DNA from 4 places in the Streptomyces sp. NPDC048636 genome. Region 2 is predicted to be linked to each of the others. Evidence: riboswitches for the same ligand, from Rfam matches in the RefSeq annotation. Region 2 holds a riboswitch; each other region holds the start of a gene.

Region 1 (3,361 bases), on a different contig from region 2:
ACCTCGCGGCTGGCCGAGCGCAAGGACATCCGGGTGCCGCTCGCGCCGCTCGCCATCGGCGGTGTCGCGATGGTCGTCGCCGGATATGTGCGCGGCGCCCAGGGCGCCTGGGTGGCGGTGGCGCTGACCTCCCTCGCGGTGCTGGTGTGGCGGATGACCGAACCGCCGGACAACTACCTCAGGGATGTCACGGCCGGTGTCTTCGCCGCGTTCTACGTGCCGTTCCTCGCCACCTTCGTGGCCCTCATGCTGGACACCGAGGACGGCGCGTGGCGGGTGCTCACCTTCCTGCTGCTCACCGTGGTCAGCGACACCGGCGCGTACGCGGTCGGCTGGCGCTTCGGCAAGCATCCGCTCGCGCCGCGGATCAGCCCCGGGAAGACCCGTGAGGGGCTGATGGGCGCGGTGGCGTTCGCCATGGTCGCGGGCGCGCTGTGCATGGAGTTCCTGATCGACGGCGGCGCGTGGTGGCAGGGGCTGGTGCTCGGCTTCGCGGTCGCGGTCAGCGCCACCCTCGGCGACCTCGGCGAATCCATGATCAAGCGGGATCTCGGCATCAAGGACATGGGCAAGCTGCTGCCCGGCCACGGCGGGATCATGGACCGGCTGGACTCGCTGCTGCCCACCGCTCCGGTGGTGTGGCTGCTGATGGTGATCTTCGTCGGCGGAGGCTGACCGGCCCGCCGATCGGCCCCGCGCCCCGGGCGGCGCGGGGCCCTTCGTACGTCTGCGACACTGGGTGAACCATGCCTAAGCCCGGAGAACTCACTTTCGTCGCGCCGCGCGGGGCCAAGAAGCCCCCGCGGCACCTTGCCGATCTCACCCCCGCCGAGCGCCGTGAGGCCGTCGCGGCCCTGGGGGAGAAGCCGTTCCGGGCCGGTCAGGTGTCGCGCCACTACTTCGCGCGGTACACCGACGACCCGGCCCAGTGGACGGACGTCCCCGCCGCCGCCCGCGAGAAGCTGGCGGCCGGGCTGCTTCCGGACCTGATGAGCGTGGTGCGGCACATCAGCTGTGACGACGACACGACCCGCAAGACCCTGTGGCGGCTCTTCGACGGCACGCTGGTGGAGTCCGTGCTGATGCGCTACCCGGACCGGGTCACCATGTGCATCAGCTCACAGGCGGGCTGCGGGATGAACTGTCCGTTCTGCGCCACCGGCCAGGCGGGTCTGGACCGCAATCTGTCCACCGCCGAGATCGTCCACCAGATCGTCGACGGGATGCGGGCCCTGCGGGACGGCGAGATCCCCGGCGGACCGGCCCGGCTGTCCAACATCGTCTTCATGGGCATGGGCGAGCCGCTGGCCAACTACAACCGGGTCGTCGGCGCCATCCGCAGGCTCACCGACCCCGAGCCGGACGGCCTCGGCCTCTCCCAGCGCGGGATCACGGTCTCCACCGTCGGACTGGTTCCGGCGATGCTGCGATTCGCCGATGAGGGCTTCACGTGCCGGCTCGCGGTCTCCCTGCACGCCCCCGACGACGAGCTGCGCGACACCCTCGTCCCGGTCAACACGCGCTGGAAGGTCCGCGAGGTGCTGGACGCCGCGTGGGAGTACGCGGAGAAGTCCGGCCGCCGGATCTCCATCGAGTACGCCCTGATCAAGGACATCAACGACCAGGCGTGGCGGGCCGATCTGCTCGGGCGGCTGCTCAAGGGGCGCCGGGTGCACGTCAACCTCATCCCGCTCAACCCGACGCCCGGTTCCAAGTGGACGGCCTCCCGTCCCGAGGACGAGAAGGCGTTCGTGGCGGCCCTGGAGGCGCGCGGTGTGCCGGTGACCGTCCGGGACACCCGGGGGCAGGAGATCGACGGCGCCTGCGGGCAACTGGCGGCCACGGAGCGCTGAACGGCGGCTGATACGGTGCCTTCGCGAAACATCGCACCGTCGTACAAATGAACATTCCGACAGGGGAGCGCTCAGGGCGCTGAGAGTGCGGCACGGCCGCAGACCCTCGGACCTGATCCGGGTCATACCGGCGTAGGGAGTCAGCACAGCATGAACAGCCACCTCCGGCGTGCCATCGGCGCCGCCCTCCTCGGTTCGCTCGGCCTCATACCCCTCTCGGGCTGTGCGGAGGACTCCCAGGGCGGCGGTGCGGACGCCAAGACCGTCACCCTGGTCTCGCACAACTCCTTCGCGGTCTCCAAGGACGTGCTCGCCGAGTTCACCGAGCGGACCGGCTACAAGGTGCGCAGACAGACCGGCGGCGACGCGGGTTCGGCCGTCAACCAGGCCATCCTGTCCAAGGGCCATCCACAGGGCGACGTCTTCTTCGGTGTCGACAACACCCTGCTCTCCCGCGCCCTCGACCACGACCTGTTCACGCCGTACCGGGCCAAGGGCCTGGACAAGGTGCCCGCCGCGCTCCAATTGGACGGCGACAAGCACCGCGTCACCCCCGTCGACTACGGCGATATCTGCGTCAACTACGACCGCGCGTACTTCACCGAGAAGAAGCTGGCGCCGCCCCGGACCCTCGAGGACCTCACCAAGCCCGCCTACAAGAACCTGCTCGTCACCGAGAACGCGGCCACTTCCTCACCCGGTCTCGGCTTCCTCCTCGGCACCGCCGCCAGGTATGGGGACGACGGCTGGAAGGGTTACTGGAAGAAGCTGCGGGCCAATGGCGTCGAGGTCGTCGACGGCTGGGAGCAGGCGTACTTCGACCGCTTCTCCGGCGGCGGCAAGGGCGACAAGCCGCTCGTCGTCTCCTATGCTTCCAGCCCGCCCGCCGGAGTGGCGGACCTCAAGAACAAGCCCGCCAAGGCCCCGACCGGAGTGGCCACGGGAACGTGTTTCCGGCAGGTGGAATTCGCCGGACTGCTGAACGGCGCGTCCAACTCCCGGGGAGGCAAGGCGCTGTTGGACTTCCTGCTCACCAAGCGGTTCCAGGCGGACGTTCCGCTCAGGATGTACGTCAACCCGGCGCGCGGGGACGTCAAGCTGCCCGAGCTCTTCACCCGGTACGGGGTCGAGATCGCCGACCCGGCGACCCTCTCCCCGCAGAAGATCGCCAAGAACCGTGAGCCGTGGGTCAAGGCATGGTCCTCGCTCGTCCTGTAGGGACCCGGCACACGGAGAACCCCAAGACCACCCGGGACACGGGAGAGGGAAAGCGGCGGCGCGATCCGCGCGGCGCGGCGGTGCGCCTCGCCCTGATGGCCGTGCCCCTCGCGTTCTTCGGGGTCTTCTTCGCCTATCCGGTGGCCGCCATCGTCACCCGGGGGCTGCGCGCCGACGGCCGGTGGCGGTTCGGCCGGATCCCCGAGGTGGTGAGCGACCCCGCCGTGGTGGACATCCTGTGGTTCACCGGCTGGCAGGCGGCCGCCTCCACCGCCCTCACCCTGCTGATC
Region 2 (3,361 bases):
TGCGGATACCGAGGCCGGAGCCGATGGGCGAGCCCAGCGGCATGATCGCGGCGCAGCCCACATCCTCCAGCTTGCGGGCGAGCACCGGGTCGTCATTGGTGTACGGCAGCACCGTGAAACCGTCGTCCACCAGGGTCTCGGCCGCGTCCAGCAGCTCCACCGGGTCGGGGAGGAGGGTGCGCTCATCGGCCACCACCTCCAGCTTCACCCAGTCCGTGCCCAGCGCCTCACGGGCGAGCCGCGCGGTGAGCACGGCCTCACCGGCGGTGAAACAGCCCGCGGTGTTGGGCAGGGCGCGGATGCCGTGCCGGTCCAGTACGGAGAGCACCGAGCCCTGCACCGTGGGGTCCAGCCGCCGCATGGCGACGGTCGTCAGCTCGGTGCCGGAGGCGAGCAGGGCGCGCTCCAGGATCTCCAGGCTGGGCGCCCCGCCGGTGCCCATGACCAGCCGGGAGCCGAACGCGGTCCCGGCGATGGTCAGCGGGTCGGCGGCGGGCGCGGGCTCGGCCGTTCCGGGCCCGGCCGTACCGGCCGTCGCGGTGTGCGCCGTCGTATCCGTGGTGGTGGCCATCGGTCAGCCTCCCTGGACCGCGGTGAGGACCTCGACGCGGTCGCCCTCGCCCAGCGCCGTCACCGGCCACTGGCCGCGCGGCACCACCGTCTCGTTGAGGGCCGCGGCGACGCCCGAGGGCGCCTGGGTGAGGGTGGCCACCAGCCGGTCGAGGGTGGTGCCCTCGACGATCTCGCGGGGCTCCCCGTTTACGGAGACGGTCATGCGGGCTGCTCCTGTGCTGCGTTGATCGGGGGCCGGGCGGTGCCGTCGAGCCGGTGCGGGGTGAACGCGCGCGCCACCGGCGGGAGTTCTCCGCCGGTCAGCGCCTCGGCCATGACATCGCCCGTGATCGGGGTGAGAAGGACGCCGTTGCGGAAGTGGCCGGTGGCCATCTGGAGCCCCGGCAGTGACGTCGGCCCGAGGAAGGGGCCGTTGTCGGGGGAGCCGGGACGCAGCCCGGCACAGGTCTCCACCAGCGGCAGTTCGGTGATGCCGGGTATCAGCTCATGGGCGTCGCGCAGCAGTTCGTAGACCCCGCTCGCGGTGACCGTGGTGTCCCAGCCGCGCTCCTCGGAGGTCGCGCCGATCACCAGCTCGCCGTCGAGACGCGGTACGAGATAGACGTCCGTGCCGCGCACCACGGCCCGCACCACCCGGGACAGGAAGGGCCGGTAGGGGGCGGGCACGGTCAGCCGCAGCACCTGGCCCTTGACCGGGCGCACCGGCGGCAGCACCTCCGGGGGCACACCCGCCAGCCGCGCGCTGAGGCTTCCGGCGGCGAGCACGGTCTGCCCGGCGGACACCCGGGTGCCGTCGGCCAGCTCGGCGCCGGTGGCGCGGTCCCCGCCGACCGTCAGCCGCTCGGCGAGCAGACGGTGGATGACCACCCCGGCCCGCTCGCAGGCGCGCAGCAGCGCCGCCGTCAGCCGCCGCGGATCCACCTGGTGGTCGCCGTCGACCCGCATACCGCCGCGGACGCCCGGGGCCAGCATCGGCTCCAGACGGCGGCATTCGCGCCCGGTGAGCCACTCCACGTCCAGCCCGTAGCGCTGGTGCTGCTCATGGAGGTCGCGCAGATGGGCGCGGTCGTCGGCGTCGAGCGCCACCATGAGCGTGCCGCTGTCGCGGTAGCCGACCTCCTGGCCGCCCGCCTCCTCCAGCTCCGCCACGAACTCCGGATAGCGGGCCGCGGAGGCGAGGTTGAGATCGAGCAGCGCGTGCTCGCCGTACTGGAACTCGCCGACGGATCCCAGCATCCCGGCCGCCACCATGGCCGCCCCGCCGCCCGGCGCCGGGTCCGCCAGCGCGGTGCGCAGCCCCCGCTGGGCCGCCCGCCAGGCGGTGACCAGGCCGATGATGCCGCCCCCGATCACGAGGGCGTCGTAGCCTTGCGTCCCCTTGGTGCTCGCATGGATCCCCGATGTGCGCATGGGCATGCTGCCCCTCCCTTCGCCGGCATGACCCGGATCAGGTTCATACGGTCGGAGGCCGCCCCAGCCTCCCTCTCAGCCCGGTGCGTCCGAACTCCCGCGAGTGCTCTGAGGCGCCACCCTAGTACGAGCCCCGAAGAGCCCGGAAGGGCGATCCGGGCGATCCGGGAATCACGGCAACAACCTGCCGTATGCCTTGCATCGATCTTGTATGGGAGATCTCGCCCCGCGCTCTGCGGTCCGCCCCGCGCCCCGCCATACAGTGATCGTGTGAGCGATCAGACGACGAGTACGGTGACGGCGGCGGCGCCGGTGTCCACGGTGGGCAGCGGGCAGCGGGTGGTGATCGTCGGCGCGGGCATGGCGGGGGTGCAGACCGCCGTCGCGCTGCGTGAGGAGGGCTGGGCCGGGGAGATCCTGCTGCTCGGCGCGGAACCCCACCAGCCGTACGACCGGCCGCCGCTGTCCAAGGCCGTACTGCTCGGCAAGGCCGAGGGGTCGGCGTTCGACGTGGACTTCCCCGCGCTCGGCATCGAGCTGCGGCTCGGCGTCACGGTCTCCGCGCTCGACGGCGAAGCGCGACGGCTGGAGACCGAGTCCGGGCCGGTGCCGTACGACGTGGTGGTGATCGCCACCGGTGCCGAGCCGATCGCCCTGCCCGGCAGCAAGGGCGTCCCCGGCGTCCATCTGCTGCGCACCCTGGACGACGCCGAGCGGCTGCGCCCGGTGCTCGCCCGGCAGCACGAGATCGTGGTCGTGGGGGCGGGCTGGATCGGCGCGGAGTTCGCCACGGCCGCCCGGGAGGCGGGCTGCGTGGTGACCGTCGTCGAGGCCGCCGACCGGCCGCTGGCGGGCGCCCTCCCGGCCGAGGTCGCCGCCCCCATGGCCGACTGGTACGCGGATTACGGCGCCACCCTGGTCACCGGCGCCCGGGTGGACGGGGTGGACGAGAGCGGGCTGCTGCTCGGCGACGGCACCCGGCTGCGGGCGGGCGCGGTGGTCGTCGGGATCGGGGCGCGGCCCGCCACCGACTGGCTGGCGGGCTCGGGCGTGGAGCTGGCGGACGACCGGTCCGTCGCGGCCGACGAGCGGCTGCGCACCTCGGTGGAGGACGTCTACGCGGTCGGCGACTGCGCTTCCTTCCCTTCCGCGCGCTACGGCACCCGGCTGCTGGTGCACCACTGGGACAACGCGCTCCAGGGGCCGCGCACGGTGGCCGCCGACGTCGTGGGCAGCCGGACGGCCGCGCACACCGGCGGCTCGGTCTACGACCCGGTGCCGTACTTCTGGTCCGAGCAGTTCGGCCGGTTCGTCCAGTACGCGGGCCACCACGCGGCCGCCGACGAACTGGTGTGGCGGGGCGATCCGGCCGGGGCGT
Region 3 (3,361 bases), on a different contig from region 2:
GGAGCTGTCCTATGACAGCGGCGATCCGTACGCGGTGGAGATCACCTTCCATCTGCCCGGTGACGCCCCGGTGAGCTGGGCGTTCGCCCGTGAACTGCTGCTGGACGGGCTGAGCAGACCCACCGGCGAGGGCGATGTGCGGATCGCGCCCGCCGCGCCCGAGGGCCTCTCCGATGTCTTCATCAGGCTCCAAGTGGGCAGCGAGCGGGCCCTGTTCCGGGCCGGAGCCGCCCCGCTGGTGGCCTTCCTGGACCGTACGGACCGGCTGGTCCCGTTCGGCGAGGAGCCCAAGGCCTGCGATCCGGTCGGTGACCTCGACGCGGAACTGGACCGCATCCTCGCCGAGGACCGGTACGCGGGTTAGGCCCTGTCCGGCAGGGGGCACGGGATGCGCCGCGCCCCCTGGCCGTGCGCCATGGCGCCCCCTGGCCGGATGCCGTGGCTCAACGCGCCCGCGCCCGGCGGCGCTTACCGCGTCCGCCCCGGCCGACGCGCGGTCCCGGCTGGCCCGGGACCTCCGCTCCCTCGACGGGCTTCCCGGGCGCCGCCGCGCCCAGCGGTGCGCGGTCCGCGGAGACCACGAGCACGGCCAGTGCCGTGGTCACCGGCACCGAGGCGACGAGCCCGATGCTGCCCACGAGCGTCCGTACGATCTCCTCCGCGACGATCTCGCTCGTCGCCACCGTGCCCACACCGCTGTCCGCGATCGAGAACAGCAGCAGCAGCGGAAGCGACGCGCCCGCGTACGCCAGCACCAGTGTGTTGACGACGGACGCGATGTGGTCCCGCCCGATCCGCATCGCCGACGCGTAGAGCTTCCGCCGACTCGCCGCCGGGTCGGCGTCCCGCAGCTCCCACACCGCCGAGGTCTGGGTGACCGTGACATCGTCCAGCACCCCGAGCGAGCCGATGATCACGCCCGCGAGCAGCAGACCCCTTATCTCGATGTCCGGGTAGAGACCGTGCACCAGACCGGTCTGGTCGTCGGTGTTCCCGGTCAGGCTGGCCCAGCCGATGAACACCGAGCCCAGCACGCCGATCAGCAGCAGCGAGACCAGGGTGCCGAGGACCGCCACGGAGGTTCTCGCCGTCAGCCCGTGGCACATATAGAGCGCGATCAGCATGATCGCGCTGCCCCCGATGACCGCGACCACCAGCGGATTGGAGCCCTGGAGGATCGCCGGGAGGATGAACAGGGTCAGCACCCCGAAGCTGATGGCCAGTGCCACCAGCGCGAAGACCCCGCGCAGCCGTCCGACCGCCACGACGGCGAGCGCGAAGAGCCCGGCGAGCAGCGCCATCGGCATCGACCGGTCCACGTCCGAGACGGAGTACTGGAGGTTTTCGGGCGCCTTGGGCGCGTACGCCAGCTTCAGCTCCTGTCCGGCGCTGAGCTTCCGTGAGGAACTGGGCTGGATGATCTCGGGAAACCGGCGGCCCTTGTCCTTGCCCGAAGTGACCTCGACGGTGGCCTTCTCACAGCGGCCCTTCCCGCCGCCCGCTCCACCGCCGCCGTTCTGTGCCGCGCTGTCCTGACCCGGTTCGGCGGGCTGCCGCGGCTGGGCGCCCACGGCCGCGCAGTTGACCTCCTCGACCTTCACCACCCTTCCGGAGACGGTCTGTTGGTCGAAGCCGAGTCCGCTGCGCTGCCCCGCCGAGTGATCGGGGGTGCCGCCCGGCCAGAGCACGATCAGCCCGGCGGCCACGGCCGCGGCGAAGGGGATGAGCACCGCCGCGATGACCTTGCGGAGGCGGGAGGAGACGGGAGTGGCCGGGCCGTGGGCATGTGAGTGGCCGTGGCCGGCGCCGTGCGCATGGCCCTGGCCGTCGTCGTGGTGATCCGGGGCGGGCGGGCCGTCCCGTCCTGCCTGGGGGTGCTGGGGTGTCGAGGTCACGCCCGCATCATCGCAACTCGCCGTGAGCGGGGTGGGCCCCCTGTTCAGTTCCGCCGGAGACCCGTTAGCGTGGGGGCACCTTTGCAAACGCGGGAGCTCGGAGCACCGGGCTGAGAGGGCGCTGACGCGACAGCTGCGCCGACCGCTGAACCTGTTACCGGGTAATGCCGGCGTAGGGAGTGGGTCTCATGACTCAGCAGGACGCACGCATGCGCGAGAACGCTACCGACATCGGGTGGCATAAGGGATATATCACTGGTTCCCGCCCGGACCTCCAGATCCCGGTCCGCCGAGTGCACCTCACCAATGGCCGCGATGTGACGCTCTACGACACCTCCGGTCCGTACACCGACCCCCAGATCGACACCGATGTCCGCCGCGGACTCGCCCCGCTGCGGCAGAACTGGATCATCGCCCGCGGCGATACCGAGGAGTACGCGGGCCGTCCGGTCCGGCCCGAGGACGACGGGCTCAAACACACCTCGCCCCGGGGCGGGTTGCGCAATCTCGACGCGGTCTTCCCCGGCCGTCCGCGTCAGCCGCGGCGCGGCCGGGACGGCGCCCGGGTGACCCAACTCGGCTATGCCCGGCGGGGCGAGATCACGGCCGAGATGGAGTACGTGGCCGTACGCGAGAACGTCTCCCCGGAGGTCGTCCGGGAGGAGATCGCGGCGGGCCGGGCCGTCCTGCCCGCCAACGTCAATCACCCGGAGATCGAGCCGATGATCATCGGCAAGCGGTTCCTGGTGAAGGTCAACGCCAACATCGGCAACTCCGCGGTGACCTCCTCCATCGAGGAGGAGGTCGAGAAGATGACCTGGGCGACCCGCTGGGGCGCCGACACGGTCATGGACCTGTCCACCGGCCGCAATATCCACACCACCCGTGAGTGGGTGCTGCGCAACTCCCCCGTGCCCATCGGCACCGTGCCGCTCTACCAGGCCCTGGAGAAGGTCGACGGCAAGGCCGAGGAGCTGACCTGGGAGATCTACAAGGACACGGTCGTCGAACAGGCCGAGCAGGGCGTCGACTACATGACGGTGCACGCGGGCGTCCGGCTGCCGTTCGTCCCGCTGACCGCCCGCCGCAAGACCGGCATCGTCTCGCGCGGCGGCTCGATCATGGCGGCCTGGTGTCTGGCCCACCACCAGGAGAGCTTCCTCTACACCCACTTCGAGGAACTCTGCGAGATCCTCGCGGCCTACGACGTCACCTACTCGCTGGGCGACGGACTGCGTCCGGGGTCGATCGCGGACGCCAACGACGAGGCGCAGTTCGCCGAGTTGCGCACGCTCGGTGAGCTCAACCGGATCGCCAAGGAACACGGCGTCCAGACCATGATCGAGGGCCCGGGCCATGTCCCGATGCACAAGATCAAGGAGAATGTCGACCTCCAGCAGGAGATCTGCGACGAGGCGCCCTTCTACACCCTGGGCCCGCTCACCACGGATATCGCCCCCGCCTAC
Region 4 (3,361 bases), on a different contig from region 2:
CCCAGCGCACAGCCGCCGCCGGTGACCCGGGTCAGCAGCGCGTCCCCGTTGCCGATCCGGACGTGGCGGGTGCCGTCGGTGACCACGTCCACCGGACCCGACACCGCGACCACCCCGCCGGTGGTGCGCGCCAGCGCCTCCGCGGCCTGCCGCGCCGCCGCCACCTCGTGCGCGGAGTCCACCCCGCGGCCGCCGTCGCCGCCGTCCGCCAGGGCGATGATCTCCGAGGCGTTGCCGCGGATCACGGTGGGCCGCAGCTCCAGCAGCCGCCGCGCCAACCCGGTGCGCACCGGTAGCGCGCCGACCGCCACCGGGTCCAGCACCCATGGCGTTCCGGCCGCCGCGGCCGCCCGCGCCGCCTCGGCCATGGCGGTGCGCTGCTCGGCGTGCGGGGTGCCCAGGTTGACCAGTACACCCGAGGCGATCCCGGCGAACGGCCCGGCCTCCTCGGGGATGTCCACCATCGCGGGGGAGGCGCCCAGGGCCAGCAGCGCGTTGGCGGTGAAGCCGGTGACGACCGCGTTGGTCAGACACTGCACCAGCGGGGTGGTGTCCCGCACCCGGGCGAGGGCGTGCGCGGCGAAGGCGGTGTGCTCGGGGAGGTCGGAAGGGGCCATGGCGGAACGCTCCGGAACGGGGTCGGGACGGCGGCGGAGGACAGGGGCGGCGCCGGGCCTCACTCCGGCACCGGGCCGGTGCGGCGCGGTGCCCGGGCGGGCGCGTGGCGGCGCAGTCTGATCGGTGCGTAGACCAGGAGTGCCGCGAGGAAGGCCGTGTAATAGGCGAGATCGGCGCCGTGCAGCGCCTCCGCCACCGGACCCGTGTACAGGGTGGTGTCCATGAACGGTACCGCCGCGGCGAAGGCGGCCGCGAACGCCAGCAGCGCGGGCCACCAGGGCTGCGGCCGGGCGCTCTCGGTGGCCAGGTCGACGGGGGCGCCCTCGCGGGCCCGGGCCCGGGCGAACCAGTCGACGGCCACGACGGCGACGAAACCGGGGATCCAGTAGCCGACGAACAGCAGCACGTTCTGGAATCGGGCGGTGGTGTCCGCGGCGTGCATCCACAGCACCAGCGGGAAGCCGAGTACGGCGGCCAGGGCGGCCGCCAGCGGACGCGGAATCCGCACCCCGACGGTCTGGAGGGCCAGTGAGCCGCTGTAGTCGTTCATGGCGTTGCTGCACAGCGCGGCCAGTGCCACGGCCAGCAGCCCGAGTGCGCCCGGTGTGCCACCGCCCAGCGCCTCGTCCACGCCCCGGGCCGTCTGGTCGGTGAGCACCGAGGCGCCCCACAGGCCGAGCGCCTGCACCGCCACGAAGGAGAGGGTGACCCCGAGAAGGGTGCACCAGAACATCCGCACCCGTGACGTCGCGCGCGGCAGATAGCGGCTGAAGTCACTGGCGTACGGCGCCCACGACAGCGCGAGACTCAGCGCGATCGTGCTGGTCAGGATGAAGGCACCGGCACGGTCGGCGCCGTGGGCCGCGCCGGTGGCGGTCGGGTGTGTGCCGTCGGTCAGTTTCACGGCCAGTGCGAGGAACGCGGCGGCGAGCACGAACGTCATCACCGTCTGCATCCGGTGGATGGCCTCGTAGCCCAGCACTCCGAGCGCTCCCTGGGCGGCCATCATCACCAGCACCCCCAGCCAGAACGGCCAGCCGCACAGCCGGGCCAGCGCGTCCCCGCCGAAGAGCCCGATGAGCGCGTCCCAGGCGACCGAGGAAAGCCACTGGAGGACACCGGGCACCGCGACGGCCCGGCCGAAGGCCAGCCGCGCCAGTGGCAGCTGTCCGGCCCCGGTGAGACTGCCCCAGGTGCCGAGATACGCGGTGGGTACGGCGCCCAGCAGGGTGCCCAGGACCACGGCGGTCAGCGCGGTGGCGAAGTCGAGGCCCAAGGCGATGCCGATGGTGCCGGTGAACACACCGGTCATGGTCAGGTTCGGGGCGAACCACACGGTGAACAGCCGCCCCGGCCCGCCGTAGCGGTGGCCCTCGGGTACGGGCGCGATGCCATGGGCCTCGACCCGCAGATCGCCGGGTGCGGTGGGCATCCGGCCGTCGTGTACGGAAGCCGGGCCGGTGGTGGCCGGGCCGCCGGGCGCATGTGGCAATGACATCGATGACATCCCTCCGCCAGTGCTAACTGGTTCAGGTTCGACGGGTGTGATCTCAGCCCCCGCAGGGGCACCCCGTGTCCGGTAAGGCGGCCCCAGCGTAACGCTTCGCCCCGTGGCACCCCGCCGAGGGCGCACGACAGCGGGCCCGCCACCGGTCGGCCCGGCGGAGGGTCAACCGGACTGCCAGGTGAACATCGCCGCCTCGAAACGGCCCGCGGCGAGGTCCTCGGGCCGGATCAGCCAGTACAGGACACCGCCGTCGGCCCACATCATCCCGGTGTCCTCGTCGGAGTCGAACTGGGCCAGCAGCACCCATCGCGCCGCCTCCTCCTCGATCCGCGGATCCTCCCAGTCGACCTCGTCGCCCAGGACGGCCTTGGCGGCCCAGACCTCCACGGGGCCCTGCACGTTCTGGGCGTGCCCACCGATCTGGTGCGCGACGGTGCCCTGGTGGTCCCACAGCGCCTCCATGAATGTGGCACACCGCACCGGATGGGCGAAGAGCTCCTTGACGGACAGCGCGCCGAGCCCGAACTCGGCGTTCAGCACGAGCGATTCGGAGTCCGGCGCGCTCGGCGCCACCTTGGCGGTCAGTGGCACGGCCCGGTACGGGGTGAGCCCTTCGGGCGCGGGCCGCTCGGGCAAGTCGGCGGCCTCGGACGGCAGATGCAGCAGCCGCGCACCCGCCCAGGTGTCCGGATCGCAGGTGTCCACCACGGCCTCGCCCTCCTCGTCCTCGAAAGAGAAGAAGGCCAGCCGGCCTTCCGGGCGCAGGGGGATGTCCAACTCGTCCACGGGCAGCGCGGCGCAGTCGACCACGGCCACGAACGACAGCGGGCCATAGCCTTCCCAGACGGGCCATTCGATGGACTCGGGCAGCCGGGGCAGACCGCCGAGCTGACCGACCACGGGGTCGCCCGGACCGGCCGCCCGGAGGTGGGCGGCCGGGCGCAGCAGCCCCGTCCAGCGGTCGGCCATGTCCGGGGGCAGATGGGTGCGGGCCAGTGTGTGCAGGGCGTCGGGCGCGGTGTTCTCGTGAGTGGCCATACGCACCATGGTGACGGCGGGCACCGACAGGCCCGTCCCGGGTCCCCGTTCCCGGCCTCGCACCCCGGCGCTTCGACCTGACGTCCACCGCCCGGAGTTCGGTACCGCTGGTCCTGGACACCCCCGGGCGCACCATGCCCTGGCTCGATGTGGTCCAGAGCGTATCCGGCACCCCGTATCCGGCACCCGCCACGCCGT

Evidence for each region. Region 2 has a riboswitch for thiamine pyrophosphate ahead of thiO (glycine oxidase ThiO). Riboswitches for the same ligand answer to the same signal wherever they lie in the genome.
Region 1: linked by a shared signal. The riboswitch ahead of AB0C66_RS05510 (thiamine ABC transporter substrate-binding protein) and the one ahead of thiO (glycine oxidase ThiO) in region 2 are both predicted to bind thiamine pyrophosphate.
Region 3: linked by a shared signal. The riboswitch ahead of thiC (phosphomethylpyrimidine synthase ThiC) and the one ahead of thiO (glycine oxidase ThiO) in region 2 are both predicted to bind thiamine pyrophosphate.
Region 4: linked by a shared signal. The riboswitch ahead of AB0C66_RS31915 (cytosine permease) and the one ahead of thiO (glycine oxidase ThiO) in region 2 are both predicted to bind thiamine pyrophosphate.

What each region holds. Positions count from the first base shown of each region.
Region 1 is NZ_JBEZHR010000001.1:1,200,644-1,204,004, forward strand. Features, by position in the region: gene AB0C66_RS05500 (phosphatidate cytidylyltransferase) at 1-675, shown strand, start outside; gene rlmN (23S rRNA (adenine(2503)-C(2))-methyltransferase RlmN) at 747-1,853, shown strand; TPP riboswitch at 1,905-2,009, shown strand; gene AB0C66_RS05510 (thiamine ABC transporter substrate-binding protein) at 2,004-3,071, shown strand; gene AB0C66_RS05515 (iron ABC transporter permease) at 3,167-3,361, shown strand, end outside.
Region 2 is NZ_JBEZHR010000002.1:758,543-761,903, forward strand. Features, by position in the region: gene AB0C66_RS09245 (thiazole synthase) at 1-571, opposite strand, end outside; gene thiS (sulfur carrier protein ThiS) at 575-775, opposite strand; gene thiO (glycine oxidase ThiO) at 772-1,983, opposite strand; TPP riboswitch at 1,981-2,094, opposite strand; gene AB0C66_RS09260 (FAD-dependent oxidoreductase) at 2,344-3,361, shown strand, end outside.
Region 3 is NZ_JBEZHR010000007.1:346,913-350,273, forward strand. Features, by position in the region: gene AB0C66_RS21675 (SsgA family sporulation/cell division regulator) at 1-364, shown strand, start outside; gene AB0C66_RS21680 (YibE/F family protein) at 444-1,895, opposite strand; TPP riboswitch at 1,975-2,091, shown strand; gene thiC (phosphomethylpyrimidine synthase ThiC) at 2,084-3,361, shown strand, end outside.
Region 4 is NZ_JBEZHR010000017.1:118,283-121,643, forward strand. Features, by position in the region: gene thiM (hydroxyethylthiazole kinase) at 1-617, opposite strand, end outside; gene AB0C66_RS31915 (cytosine permease) at 677-2,116, opposite strand; TPP riboswitch at 2,108-2,201, opposite strand; gene AB0C66_RS31920 (YwqG family protein) at 2,288-3,163, opposite strand; gene AB0C66_RS31925 (hypothetical protein) at 3,298-3,361, shown strand, end outside.